2 regions of the Streptosporangium roseum DSM 43021 genome follow, and region 1 is predicted to be linked to the other one. Evidence: predicted binding sites of a transcription regulator. Region 1 holds the regulator's gene; the other holds the start of a gene.
What was found. Region 1 encodes HrcA, which represses chaperone genes, less so after heat shock. Its sites were predicted from a motif close to TTGGCACTCTCNNNNNGAGAGTGCCAA; they were not measured.

Region 1 (6,635 bases):
GCTGGAGCGCCGGCACACCCCCGGCCGCCCGGCGCACGCCGTACGGGAGGCCAGGGAGGCCGGGTTCGACCACGTCAACCTGGACCTGATCTACAGCACGCCGGGGGAGAGCGACGACGACTGGCGGGCCTCGCTGGCCGCGGCGATCGAGGCCGGGCCCGACCACGTGTCCGCCTACTCGCTGATCGTGGAGGACGGCACCAGGCTGGCGGCCAGGATCCGGCGCGGCGAGCTGCCGATGCCCGACGACGACGTGGCCGCCGACCGCTATCTCATCGCCGACGCCATGCTCGCCGAGGCCGGCTTCGAGTGGTACGAGGTGTCCAACTGGGCGACCTCGGAGGCCGGGCGCTGCCGGCACAACCTGCTCTACTGGACCGGCGGCGACTGGTGGGGCGTCGGCCCCGGCGCGCACAGCCACGTCGGCGGCACCCGCTGGTGGAACGTCAAGCATCCGGCGGCCTACGCCCGGCGCCTGGCCTCCGGCGTCTCACCCGCGCACGCGCGCGAGGTGCTGACCGCGGAGGACAGGGCGGTGGAGCGGCTGATGCTGGAGCTCAGGCTCGTCCAGGGCTTCCCGCTCAAGGAGATCGAACGGCCGCCGGTCGTCGCCCGGGCGCTGGCCGACGGCCTGCTGGAGATGGAGCCGTTCAAGGCGGGCCGCGCGGTGCTGACGCTGCGCGGCCGCCTGCTGGCCGACGCCCTGGTGCGCGATCTGACCTGAGAGCCGTCGGCGGGGTCCTGGGGACGTGTGACGGCCGGGCACGCGTCCCTGATCAGCTGACGAAGCGGATGTTCAGCGGATAGCGGTACCTCTCGCCCCGGTTGGCCGCGACGGCGGCGACGATCATCAAGATGAGCGACCCGATCCACACCACGAACATCAGGACGAAGCCGATCAGCACGAACGCCAGGACCCAGGAGACGAAGTAGGCGATCATCAGGGTGAGCTGGAAGTTGAGCGCCTCGGCCGCCTGATCCCGCACGTAGGGGGAGTCGTCCTTCTTCGCGAGATACACCACCAGCGGGCCGACGAACCAGGTCAGCAGGCCCAGCAGATGGGCGAGCATGGCCATGGTGGTGTCGTCGCCGCCGGGCCGCGGGCCGTAGGTCCCCGGTGGCGCCGGGTATCCGTAGCCGGGCGGCGGGCCGTAGGCGCCGGGCGGCGGGTACGCCCCCTGGTAGCCGCTCTGGTAGCCGCCCTGCCGGTAGTCGTGGCCGTCCGGCCCGTACGGCGACGCGGCCTGTGGCGGGTAGCCCTGGCCGGGCTGGGTGTAACCGGGCTGGGGTGGTGGAATGTGGCCGGGCTGGGGGTAACCGGGCTGAGGTGGCTGGGTGTAACCGGGCTGGGTGTGGCCGCTCTGGGGCGGGGCGTAGCCGGGCTGGGTGTGGCCGCTCTGGGGTGGCGGGTAGACCTGGCCGGTCTGGGGCGGTGGGGTGTGGCCGGGCTGGGACGGCCGGCCGGTGTGCCTGGTGGACTCGTCGTCCGCGGACCCGGGCCGCGGTTCCTCGGGACTGTCGCTCATGACCCCTCCTGATGAGTGCGGGGCTGGCCATCCTCGCCGGGAACCGTCACGAAGTCGATCAGTTCCTCGACCGGGCCGAGAAGCTCCGGCTCCAGATCGGCGTAGGTGGTCACCGATCCGAGAATGCGGCGCCATGCGTCACCGGGCTCCAGACCCCAGCCCAGCGCGGCGATGACCCCTTCCTTCCAGGGTACGCCGCGCGGCACCGACGGCCAGGAGGCGATCTTCAGCACCGAGGGCTTGACCGCCTGCCAGACGTCGACGAACGGGTGCCCGACGATCAGCACGTGCGGTGAGGAGACCTGGGCGGCGATCCGGCTCTCCTTCGAGCCGGGGACCAGGTGGTCGACGAGCACGCCCAGGCGGCGGCCGGGACCGGGCTCGAACTCCTCGACGATCGAGGGCAGGTGGTCGACCCCCTCGAGATACTCCACGACCACACCCTCCACCCGGAGGTCGTGACCCCAGACCTTCTCCACGAGCGCGGCGTCGTGCACGCCCTCCACGTAGATCCGGCTCTCCTTGGCCACCTGGGCCCGCAGGCCCTCCACCGCGATCGAGCCCGAGGCGCTCCGCCTCGGGCCCCGTGGCGCGGCTGCGGGCCGTACCAGCGTCACCACCTTGCCCTCCAGGAGGAACGCGGCGGGCTCCAGCGGGAACAGCCGCCGTCGCCCGAACCGGTCCTCCAGCGTGACGGCCTCCTTGTCGCAGGCCACCACGGCGCCGCAGAAGCCGCCGTCGGCGTCCTCCACGACCAGGTCGAGCTCTGCGGGGACCTGGGGGATCTTCCCCCTGAGGGGGCGCCGCCAGTCTTCCGCCAGCACGTCACGCTCGTACATCACCGACCGCCCACTCTCTCGTCAGGGATCAAGTGGACGGTAGCAAAAGCCGCGATCACCTGCCGTACGGTCCCGGCTGTCCCCACTGTCCCGCGGCGGCGGCGGCCTGGCGCTTGCGGGCGCCGCTCCGCTTCACCAGCACGACGATCGTCACGATGACGGCCAGCAGGAAGCCCAGGCCCGGCACCGCGAACAGGGCGACGGCCCCGCCGACCACCGAGTCGGCGGCGAGCTCCTTGCCGACGCCGAACTTGGCGCTCGCCCCCTCGGAGGTGGTGCAGGTGAGCGGGTAGTCGCCGGCCTTGTCCACCCCCACCCGCAGGGCCAGCTCCCAGATGACGCCGTCGGAGGTAACGGTCTGGTCCAGGCTCGGCTGCTGGAGCCTGACGGCCCCCGGATCGCCCTGGATCTGGCACTCGAACTTGGTGCCCGTCGCGGCGGAGACGTAGATGGCGGGCTTGTCCGCCGGGTCGAGCTTGACCGTCACGGTCTGGCCCGGTGCGAACGAGCTGGTGGGCGCGGCGTCGGTGATCGCGCTGAAGATGCCGCCGGCGAAGCCGGCGATACCGACGATCACGCTGAGCACGAAGACGAGCCAGGCACCGACGATCCAGCCGATGCCGGGCTTGACCTTCGTCTTCGGCGGCGGGCCCTGGGGTGCCCCGTAACCGGGAGGCGCGTATCCGTAGGGAGGGGCGCCCTGGGGCTGCTGGCCGTAGGGCTGCTGGGGGGCGCCGTAACCGGGGGCGCCGGAGTGGGCGCCCCCGGAGGGGGATACGAAATCGTTGGACATGTCGTAAATTGTGGGGCTTGCCGCTTGTATACCGATAGCAGTTGACTTGCTACCCGCTTGGCCCCATCATCCTGACGCCGTGTTATCGCACCCCGTGGGTTGGAGCCGTACACTTGGCACTCGGGAACACAGAGTGCCAGACCTGGCGTTTTACGTTCGGGCGCAGGCAGGGAGGTGAGCGCGTTGGTCGACGACCGCAAGCTGGCGGTGCTTCGCGCCATCGTCGAGGATTACGTGTCCACCAACGAGCCGGTGGGTTCCAAGGCTCTCGTCGAACGTCACAACCTCGGCGTCTCGTCGGCGACCATCCGCAACGACATGGCGGTGCTGGAGGAGCAGGGCTACATCGCCCAGCCCCACACCAGCGCCGGCCGGGTGCCCACCGACAAGGGCTACCGGCTGTTCGTCGACCGGCTCTCGCAGGTGAAGCCGTTGTCGAGCGCGGAGCGGAAGGCCATCGAGACCTTCCTCGCCGGCGCCGTGGACATCGACGACGTCGTGATGCGCACGGTGCGGCTGCTGGCGCAGCTCACCCGGCAGGTCGCCGTCGTGCAGTACCCCACGCTGACCAACTCCACGATCCGGCATGTCGAGCTGGTCCCGCTGAGCGAGCGCAGGCTGATGTTCGTGCTCATCACCAACACCGGGCGGGTCGAGCAGCGCGTGGTCGAGCTTCCCGACGTGGTCGACGAGACCCGCGTCGCCCACCTCCGCGCGACGCTCAACGCCTGCCTGGACGGGTGCGGGCTGGCCAGGGTCCCCGACATGGTCGCCGACCTGCCCGAACGGCTTCCGGTGGAGGACCGTCCGCTGGCGGCCACCGTCCTGTCGGTGCTGTTGGAGTCCCTCGTGGACCGGCATGATGAAAAGATCGTTTTCGCCGGGGCGGCCAACCTCGCGGGAGCCGACTTCACCGTCGGGCTCCGTGATGTGCTGGAGGCCCTGGAAGAGCAGGTGGTGCTCATGCGCCTGCTCGGTGAGACCTCCGATCTGTCGGCGCTGACGGTGCGGATCGGCTCTGAGAACCCCTACACCGGGCTCCAGGGCACGTCGCTCGTCGCCGCCGGATACGGTTCGGGGGACAAGCAACTGGCCCGGCTCGGTGTGCTGGGTCCGACGCGAATGGACTACCCGGTCACGATGGGCGCGGTGCGCGCGGTGGCACGCTACGTCAGCCAGATCCTGGCTGCATCCTAAGAGGTCAACTAAGTGGCTAAGAGCGACTACTACGGCACCCTCGGGGTGCGCCGTGACGCCAGTGCGGAAGAGATCAAGAAGGCCTACCGCCGTCTGGCGCGGGAGCTGCATCCCGACGTGAACCCCGACCCTGAGACTCAGGAGCGGTTCAAGGACATCACGCAGGCCTACGAGGTCCTGTCCGACCCCAACAAGCGCCAGATGTACGACATGGGCGCCGATCCGTTCGCCTCGGGCGCGGGTGCGGGCGCAGGAGGCTTCGGCGCGGGCTTCCCGTTCAGCGACATCATGGACGCCTTCTTCGGCGCGGCCGGCGGCGGCGGTGGCCGCGGTCCCAGGTCACGTGCCCGCCGGGGCCGCAACGCCACCATCCGGGTGGAGCTCGACCTGCGCGAGTCGGCCTTCGGCACCACCCGCGAGCTGGTCGTCGACACCGCCGTGCTCTGCGAGGTCTGCACGGGCTCCGGCGCCGCGGCCGGCACCCACCCCGACACCTGCGACATGTGCCACGGCCGGGGTGAGGTCTCCCAGGTCACCCGGTCCTTCCTCGGCCAGGTCATGACCTCCCGCCCCTGCCCCCAGTGCGGCGGGTTCGGCTCGATCATCCGCAACCCCTGCCAGGAGTGCTCCGGCGACGGCCGGGTCCGCACGCGGCGGACCATCAAGGTCCGCATCCCGGCCGGCGTGGAGGACGGCACCCACATCCAGCTCGCCGGCGAGGGTGAGATCGGCCCGGGCGGCGGCCCGCCCGGCGACCTGTTCCTGGAGATCGTCGAGCGCGCGCACGAGATCTTCGAGCGCCGGGGCGACGACCTGCACTGCACCGTGCAGATCCCGATGACCGCCGCCGCACTCGGCACCATCCTGACCATGGAGACGCTCGACGGCGCGGAGGAGCTCGACATCCGGCCGGGGACCCAGTCCGGGCAGACCATCCCCCTCTACGGCCGCGGCGTCCAGCGCCTCAACGAGACCGGCCGCGGCGACCTGCTGATCCACGTCAACGTGGAGACCCCCTCGCGCCTCGACCCGGCCCAGGAGGAGCTCATGCGCGAGCTCGCCAAGCTCCGCGGCGAGGAGCGCCCGCCCGGCAAGTTCGCCCCTGGCCAGCAGGGGTTCTTCTCCCGGCTGCGGGATGCGTTCAATGGCCGCTGACAGGGACGCCTCCCGGTCGCGCCGGCCCGCCCGCACCGGCCGATGACGGTCCCGGTCTTCCTGGCCGAGCCGGCCGACCTGGCCCGGGACGAGTTCACGTTCGGCGGTCCCGAGGGACGCCACGCGGCCGCCGTACGGCGGCTGCGGGCAGGGGAGCGGCTCGACCTGACCGACGGCGCGGGCACCGTGGCCGAGTGCGTGGTCCGGGACGCGGGCCGCGACTCGCTCCGCGTCGAGGTGCTGCGCCGCTACGAGGTGGCGGCTCCGCGGCCCCGCCTGGTCGTGGTGCAGGGGCTGCCCAAGGGCGACCGGGGCGAGCTGGCCGTGGAGATGATGACCGAGGCGGGGGTCGACGTGATCGTGCCCTGGGCCGCGGCCCGGTGCGTCACCCAGTGGAAGGGCGAGCGGGCGGTCAAGTCGCTGAATCGCTGGCGTTCCACGGCGAGGGAGGCCGGCAAGCAGTCCCGCCGCTTCCACCTGCCCGAGGTGACCGAGCCCGCCACCACGGCCGGGGTCGTCGCGCTGCTGTCGGCGGCCGCCCTGGGCGTCGTGCTGCACGAGGAGGCGGCCTCCCCGCTCTCCACCCTGGAGCTCCCCGGCGCCGGTGACATCGTCGTGGTGGTCGGCCCCGAGGGCGGGGTCGCCGATGAGGAGATCGGCGCGTTCCGCGAGGCGGGAGCGGTGCCGGCGCTGCTCGGGCCGACGGTGCTGCGCACCTCGACGGCCGGGGTCGCCGCGGCGGCGGTGCTTCAGACGCGCACCGGCCGCTGGTGACCCGCTAGCCGCCCGAGGAGACGGAGGTCGACGACTCCGTCGGCAGCGGGGCCGACTGGTCGTCGGTCGGCGGGCACTGCTCGACCGGGCACGGGTGCTCCGAGGGCGTGGTCGCCTCCGAGGGCTTCGGGGTCGGCGCCTGCGTCTCCCTGCACTCCTCGGGGAGCTCCTCGGGCTCGACCACCGTGCTGTCGGGGAGCGTCGTGGGGCAGGTGGGCGAGGGCGTGGACCTCGGGGTCGGCGTGGTCTTGGAAGTCGGCTTGGGCGTCGGCCTGGAGGTCGGCGTCGCGCTCCTGGAGTGGGTGGGCATCGGCGCGGGCGCCGTGGTGCCGGGCCCCGGCTTGGGCACGG
Region 2 (6,635 bases), 2.5 Mb from region 1:
TGCACGACTCGCTCACCCACAGCATCTCGGTCATCAAGGTCCAGGCCGGAGTGGCCGTCCACCTGGCACGCAAGCGCGGCGAGGACGTGCCCCCCGCGCTGCTGGCCATCCAGGAAGCCAGCGGCGACGCCATGCGCGAGCTGCGCGCCACCCTGGAGGTGCTGCGCGACTCCGACCGCTCCGACGGCGAGGTCCCGGCCAGCGGCCTCGACCGGCTCGACGACCTGGTGGAGCGGGCCCGCTCGACCGGGCTGCCGGCCACGGTGACGATCTCCGGCACGCGGCGGGAGCTGTCGGCCGAGGTGGACCGGGCCGCGTACCGGATCGTCCAGGAAGCGCTCACCAACGTCTCCAGGCACGCCGGCGGGGCGGCCGCGGCGGTGCGCATCGACTACGCGGACGAGGAGCTGGTCGTGCAGGTCGACGACGACGGAAAGGCCGACCCGGACGCACCGCCCGTGCCCGGCACGGGTCTGCTCGGCATGCGCGAGCGCGTCGCGTCGCTCGGCGGCCGCCTACGGGCCGAGCCCCGCCCCACAGGCGGCTTCACCGTACGCGCCGAGCTTCCCCTTGGAGAACCATCATGATCCGCGTGCTGCTCGTGGACGACCAGGCGCTCATCCGCGGCGGCTTCCGGGCCCTGCTGGAGATCGAGGACGACATCGAGGTGGTGGCCGAGGCCGTGAACGGCGAGCAAGGCGTCGCGCTCGCCCTCGAGCACCGGCCCGACGTCGCCCTCGTCGACATCCAGATGCCGGTGATGGACGGCATCGAGGCGACCCGGCTGATCGCCGCCGACGAGCGGCTGAGCGGCGTCCACGTCGTGATCCTGACCAACTACGGCCTCGACGAGTACGTCTTCAACGCGCTCCGCGCCGGCGCCTGCGGCTTCATGGTCAAGGACACCGAACCCGCCGACCTGCTGCAGGGCGTCAGGGTCGCGGCCCGCGGCGACGCGCTGCTGTCTCCCGCGATCACCCGCCGCCTGATCGCCGAGTACGTCGCCCGCCGCCCCGCGTCCGCGCCCGAGGGACTCGACGTGCTGACCAACCGCGAGCGCGAGGTCACCGCGCTGGTGGCCCGCGGCCTGTCCAACGACGAGATCGCCGTCCACATGGTGATCAGCCCGACCACCGCGAAGACGCACGTCAGCAGGGCGATGACCAAGCTGCGTGCCAGGGACCGCGCCCAGCTCGTGGTGTTCGCCTACGAATCCGGCCTCGTCACTCCGCGGCGCGGCTGATCGCGTGCCGCTCGACCGGTGGGACTTCGCCACCGGCACCGGCTGCCCGGCAGCCGGACAAGCGGCGTCCGGATCGCCGCCGTCCCGATGCGACCAGGCCTGTGCTCGACATGAGCCTCCTACCCCGCGCCGAGGCGCTCCCGCAGCGCGCCGTACACCTCCGCCGGGAGCGGGCCCTTCCGGACGGCTGCGACATTGGCCTGCACGTGCGCGACCTGGGCCGAGCCGACGATCACCGAGTGAAGATCTTGGTGGCTGAGGATGAAGCGAAGCAGGAGTTCCATCGTCGAGGCGCCGTCTGCCAGATCGTCCAGGCCGGCGGCGGCGAGCCGCGCGTGGTGGTCGGCGAGCGGCCGGCGCAGCGGTTCCGGCATGGCCTCGGGCGGAGCCGCGAGTGGGCGGGCGACCGAGCCGCGAGCGATCGTCCCCGCGCCGGCCGCCGCGGCGGCGCTGATGAGTTCCTCGTGGGAACGGTCGAGCGCCGAGTAGGGGAGGAGGAAAACGTCGAACACCCCGATCGCTATGTGCTCCGGAAGGTTGGGCAGGTTCCCTGACATGCCGGTGAAGCGGATCGCGCCTTCGTCCTGGAGTGCCTGCATCTCGGCGATGGTGTCCTCGGCCTGCATCACGGCGACGCTCGGGCTCATGTGCACCATCAAGACGTCAAGGTGGTCGGTGCGCATCCGGCGCAGGCTCTGCTCGACGCACGCGCGGACGTTCGCCCTCGTGTAGGCGTGCAGCGGAAACGTCCGCGGGTCACCGTCCGCGGCGAGCGGGCAGCCGCACTTGCTGACGAGGACGAACTCGTCACGCCGGTGGGAGATCCAGCGGCCGATGTGCTCCTCGGCGTCGCCGTAGTCCGGTGACGTGTCGATGAGGTTCATGCCCGAGTCGAGGACCGTGTTCAATACCGTGCGGGCCTGATCGTCGCTTATCGGCTTGCCCCACGCCTGCGGCCCGCGCATCTCCATCGCTCCGTAGCCGAGACGGCTCGTCTGCAATCCGGTCCTTCCGAGCTTCGCAGTCGGCAGCGTCACGTCATCGTCCTCTCTTCGGTCGCAAGCGCCGCTGGCGCGTCCGTATTCGGCCAGGGCGTGGAAGGCGGCCTTGGGCTCCCACGGCAGCCCCGGATATGCAGTCCCTGTGCGGCCGCGCTCCAGGATCTTGACGATGCCGAAGCCGGCGGTGTCGAAGTCCCGTTCGGGCTCGGAGGACGTCGGCAGGTCCCGGCGGGCGAACGTGTCGACGAACGCCGCGTCCGCGCCCTCCTCGTCGTAGATGTCGAGAAGCTCGCGCACGTACCCGGCTTGTTCTTCTTCGTCTCGAATGACGGCCGCGGTCAGGCGGGGGCGGGCGTGTCCGTCTCCGGTGACGCGGACCGCGTCGCGGTACAGCTCGTCGCGGACGATCTGCATCTCGCGGCGCACTGTGTCCGGGGTGAAGGGCTCGTGGGGCCCGCGTCCGCGACGCGCAGGTTGAAGATGGGGCTAGAAGTCCATGTCGCCGCCGCCCGGCATGGCGGGAGCGGCTCCGGCCTTCTCGGGCTTCTCGGCGATGACGGCCTCGGTGGTGAGGAAGAGCGCCGCGATGGAAGCGGCGTTCTGCAGCGCGGAGCGCGTCACCTTGGCCGGGTCGATGATGCCCGACTCGAACATGTTGACGTACTCGCCGGTGGCGGCGTTCAGGCCCTCACCCGGGGTGAGGTTGCGCACCTTCTCCACCACGACGCCGCCCTCAAGGCCGGCGTTGACGGCGATCTGCTTCAGCGGCTCCTCAAGAGCCTTCTTCACGATCGCGGCACCGGTGGCCTCGTCGCCGGACAGCTCCAGCTTGTCGAACGCCTTGGCGCCGGCCTGCAGCAGGGCCACGCCACCGCCGGGGACGATGCCCTCCTCGACGGCCGCCTTCGCGTTGCGAACGGCGTCCTCGATGCGGTGCTTGCGCTCCTTGAGCTCGACCTCGGTCGCCGCGCCGGCCTTGATGACGGCCACGCCGCCGGCCAGCTTGGCCAGACGCTCCTGGAGCTTCTCGCGGTCGTAGTCGGAGTCGGTGTTGTCGATCTCGGCGCGGATCTGGTTGACCCGGCCGGCGATCTGCTCGGCGTCGCCGCCACCGTCGACGATGGTGGTCTCGTCCTTGGTGACGATGACCTGGCGGGCGCGGCCGAGCTGGTCCAGCGTGGTGGACTCCAGCTTGAGGCCGAGGTCCTCGCTGATGACCTGGGCACCGGTCAGGATGCCGATGTCGCCCAGCATGGCCTTGCGGCGGTCACCGAAGCCCGGCGCCTTGACCGCGACCGACCGGAAGAGACCCTTCATCTTGTTGACGACCAGGGTGGCCAGGGCCTCGCCCTCGATGTCCTCGGCGATGACCAGCAGCGGCCTGCCCGACTGCACGACCTTGTCGAGGACCGGCAGCACCTCCCTGTTGGCGGCGACCTTGCCGCTCACGAGCAACACGTACGGCTCGTCGAGCACCGCTTCGAGCCGGTCGGGGTCGGTGATGAAGATGGGGGAGATGTAGCCCTTGTCGAAGCGCATGCCCTCGGTGAGCTCAAGCTCCAGGCCGAAGGTGTTGCTCTCCTCGACGGTGATGACTCCTTCCTTGCCGACCTTGTCCATCGCCTCGGCGATGAGCGAGCCGATCTCGGGATCGGCGGCGGAGATGGAGGCGGTGGAGGCGATCTGCTCCTTGGTCTCCACGTCCTTGGCCAGATTGGACAGCTCCTCGGAGACGCGCTCGACGGCGGCCTCGATGCCCTTCTTCAGGGACATCGGGTTGGCGCCGGCGGCGACGTTGCGCAGGCCCTCACGTACGAGAGCCTGGGCGAGCACGGTGGCGGTGGTGGTGCCGTCGCCCGCGACGTCGTCGGTCTTCTTGGCGACTTCCTTGACGAGCTCGGCCCCGATCTTCTCCCACGGGTCCTCGAGCTCGATCTCCTTGGCGATGGAGACACCGTCGTTGGTGATCGTGGGTGCGCCCCACTTCTTCTCCAGGACGACGTTACGGCCCTTGGGGCCGAGGGTCACCTTGACGGCGTCCGCGAGCTGGTTCATACCGCGCTCCAGGCCGCGCCGGGCGTCCTCGTCAAAGGCGATCATTTTCGCGGTCATTACCACTCCTGCTCTCGATGATGGCGGCTCTCTGATGGCAGCCGTCTGTTGGTAGGGGTCGTCTCTTGACGGGAGCGTCCGGGACGACGCCCGCGACGGACGGCCCCGCGGGCAGGCGGTCGGCCTGCCCGCGGACCTCGCCGCCCCGGCACACACCTGGTGACTGGCACTCTTCAACTGTGAGTGCCAGCCATGTCCCGCACTCTACACAGAAATTGCGTGACACGCATATAGTGCGCCGCACGCACTGTCGGATAGGATCAGCCCATGAACGACGACGCGCCGGACCTCCGGACGCGCAACAAGCAGGCCACCCGCATGGCGATCGGCGACGCCGCGCTACGGCTGGCCATCGAGCTGGGGCCCAACGGGCTGGCCCTCGTGCGCGTCCACGACATCGCCACGACCGCGGGCGTCTCGCCCCGCACCTACAACAACTACTTCTCCAGCAGGGAGGAGGCGATCTGCTCCTTTCAGGCCGACCGGTCCAGGAAGGTGGGACAGGCGCTGCGCTCCCGGCCCGACGACGAGCCGCTCGACCAGGCCGTCATCGCCGCCGTAATCGAGCTCTACACCAGCCCCGAGCCCGACAAGGCCGGCCTACGCATGATCATGTCGACACCCGAGCTGGAGGGCGAGGCGCTGAAGGCGTTCACCATGGCGGAGGGCCCGCTCGCCGAGGCGATCGCGGCGCGCACCGGCACCGACCTCGGACGCGACCTGTTCCCCGCCGTCATGGCGGCCGCCGTCGCCGGCGCCATCCGCGTGGCGGGACGGCGCTGGCTGGAGCCCGGCAACACCGCCTCCTTCGCCACCACCCTGCGCCACGCCCTGTGCTGCGTCCTTCCCGCCGCGCCGCCGAGCCCCGTCACCTGATCGTTGATCGCGTTCAAGCACGTTGCACCCTTGTGCCACAGGCCGAAGTGCCGTGGATTCGAATTCGCGTACAGGCTGCTCCGCCAGATGACCGCGTTCAACGCCAAGCCTCCGGCGCACAGACCTGGCCGACGCCGAGCTGATCGGCGACGAGCTCCGGCACCGCCCCGGCACGTTCAGAGGATCTCCGGGCCGGCGGAGCCGCTTGACGACCCGCCGCTCTCACGGGCGGCGGGCCCCGGCGTGCCGCTACCGCCGCCCCGGTGCCGCGGCCTCTAGGTCGTCGACGCTGCCGGACATGATCGTGCGGATGTGCTCGGTGATGTGCTGCAGCGGCCAGTCCCACCAGGCCAGGGCCAGAAGGCGGACGATGTCCTCGTCGCTGTGGCGACGGCGGATGAGCTTGGCCGGGTTGCCGCCGACGATGCCGTAGGCGGGGACATCGTCGACGACGACGGAACCGGAAGCGATGATCGCACCATCACCGATGCGGACTCCGGGCATCACCATGGACCGGTACCCGAACCAGACGTCATGGCCCACCACGGTGTCACCCCGACCGGGCAGAGCGGCGATGAGATCGAAGTGCTCGGCCCAGGAACCGCCCATGATCGGGAACGGGAAGGTCGAGGGGCCGTCCATGCGGTGGTTGGCGCCGTTCATGATGAACCGCACCCCCTCGCCCAGCGCGCAGAACTTCCCGATGACCAGCTTTTCCGGCCCGTAGTGATACAGGACGTTGCGGGTCTCGAAGGCGGTCGGATCATCCGGGTCGTCATAGTAGGTGAACTCCCCGACCTCGATCAGCGGAGAGGTGACCAGCGGCTTCAGCAGCACCACCCGCGGCTGCTCGGGCATCGGATGCACCACGGTCGGGTCGGCGGGAACATGTGACTTCAAGAATCGTTTCCTCTCAGAGCGCGGTGTGACCTGGAAAACTCCTGCCGGTGGCGGCGCGTCCGAGGGAGACCCGGTCGCGGGAGACCGCCACCGCGGTGCCCGGCCGGGTGCGCAGGTGTTCCTCCAGCCGGCTCGGGGCGCTCTCGCCGAGATCGTTGGCCGGGTCGTCCAGCAGCAGCACCTCCGGGGCGGCCGCCGGCCACGACCGGGCCCGCTCTCCGCCGGACAACCTCCTGGACGGTCGCATACGGCGGCAGCCGCCCGTCCTGGGCGAGACAGCCGGCGCCGCCGTCGGCGTGGACGACGACCTCTCCCTGATCGGACCGTTCACCCCCGGCGAGCAGGCGCAGCAGGATGGTCCTGCCGGATCCGTTCTCACCGATGATCCCCGTGCGCTCACCCGCGGCGGGCGAGCGCGTCACCGGGTCAAGAACGAGCCTGCCGTTGAAGGTCTCGCCGAGGGCGGGCGCGGTGATTCGCGTAGGCACGCAGGCACTCCGAAG

Region 2: groL (chaperonin GroEL) is a predicted target of HrcA. The motif match lies at 4,520-4,546, and genes of this name have one in related genera.

Annotation. Positions count from the first base shown of each region.
Region 1 is NC_013595.1:2,472,607-2,479,241, forward strand. It holds gene hemW (radical SAM family heme chaperone HemW) at 1-724, shown strand, start outside; gene SROS_RS45855 (DUF4870 domain-containing protein) at 777-1,526, opposite strand; gene SROS_RS11065 (DUF3097 domain-containing protein) at 1,523-2,365, opposite strand; gene SROS_RS11070 (hypothetical protein) at 2,421-3,158, opposite strand; gene hrcA (heat-inducible transcriptional repressor HrcA) at 3,342-4,355, shown strand; gene dnaJ (molecular chaperone DnaJ) at 4,368-5,510, shown strand; gene SROS_RS11085 (16S rRNA (uracil(1498)-N(3))-methyltransferase) at 5,553-6,284, shown strand; gene SROS_RS49425 (hypothetical protein) at 6,289-6,635, opposite strand, start outside.
Region 2 is NC_013595.1:5,020,417-5,027,051, reverse strand. It holds gene SROS_RS21885 (sensor histidine kinase) at 1-587, shown strand, start outside; gene SROS_RS21880 (response regulator) at 584-1,243, shown strand; gene SROS_RS21875 (aldo/keto reductase) at 1,363-2,658, opposite strand; gene groL (chaperonin GroEL) at 2,731-4,356, opposite strand; gene SROS_RS21865 (TetR/AcrR family transcriptional regulator) at 4,624-5,232, shown strand; gene SROS_RS21860 (CatB-related O-acetyltransferase) at 5,482-6,090, opposite strand; gene SROS_RS53065 (hypothetical protein) at 6,146-6,361, opposite strand; partial or broken gene SROS_RS54450 (ATP-binding cassette domain-containing protein) at 6,420-6,554, opposite strand.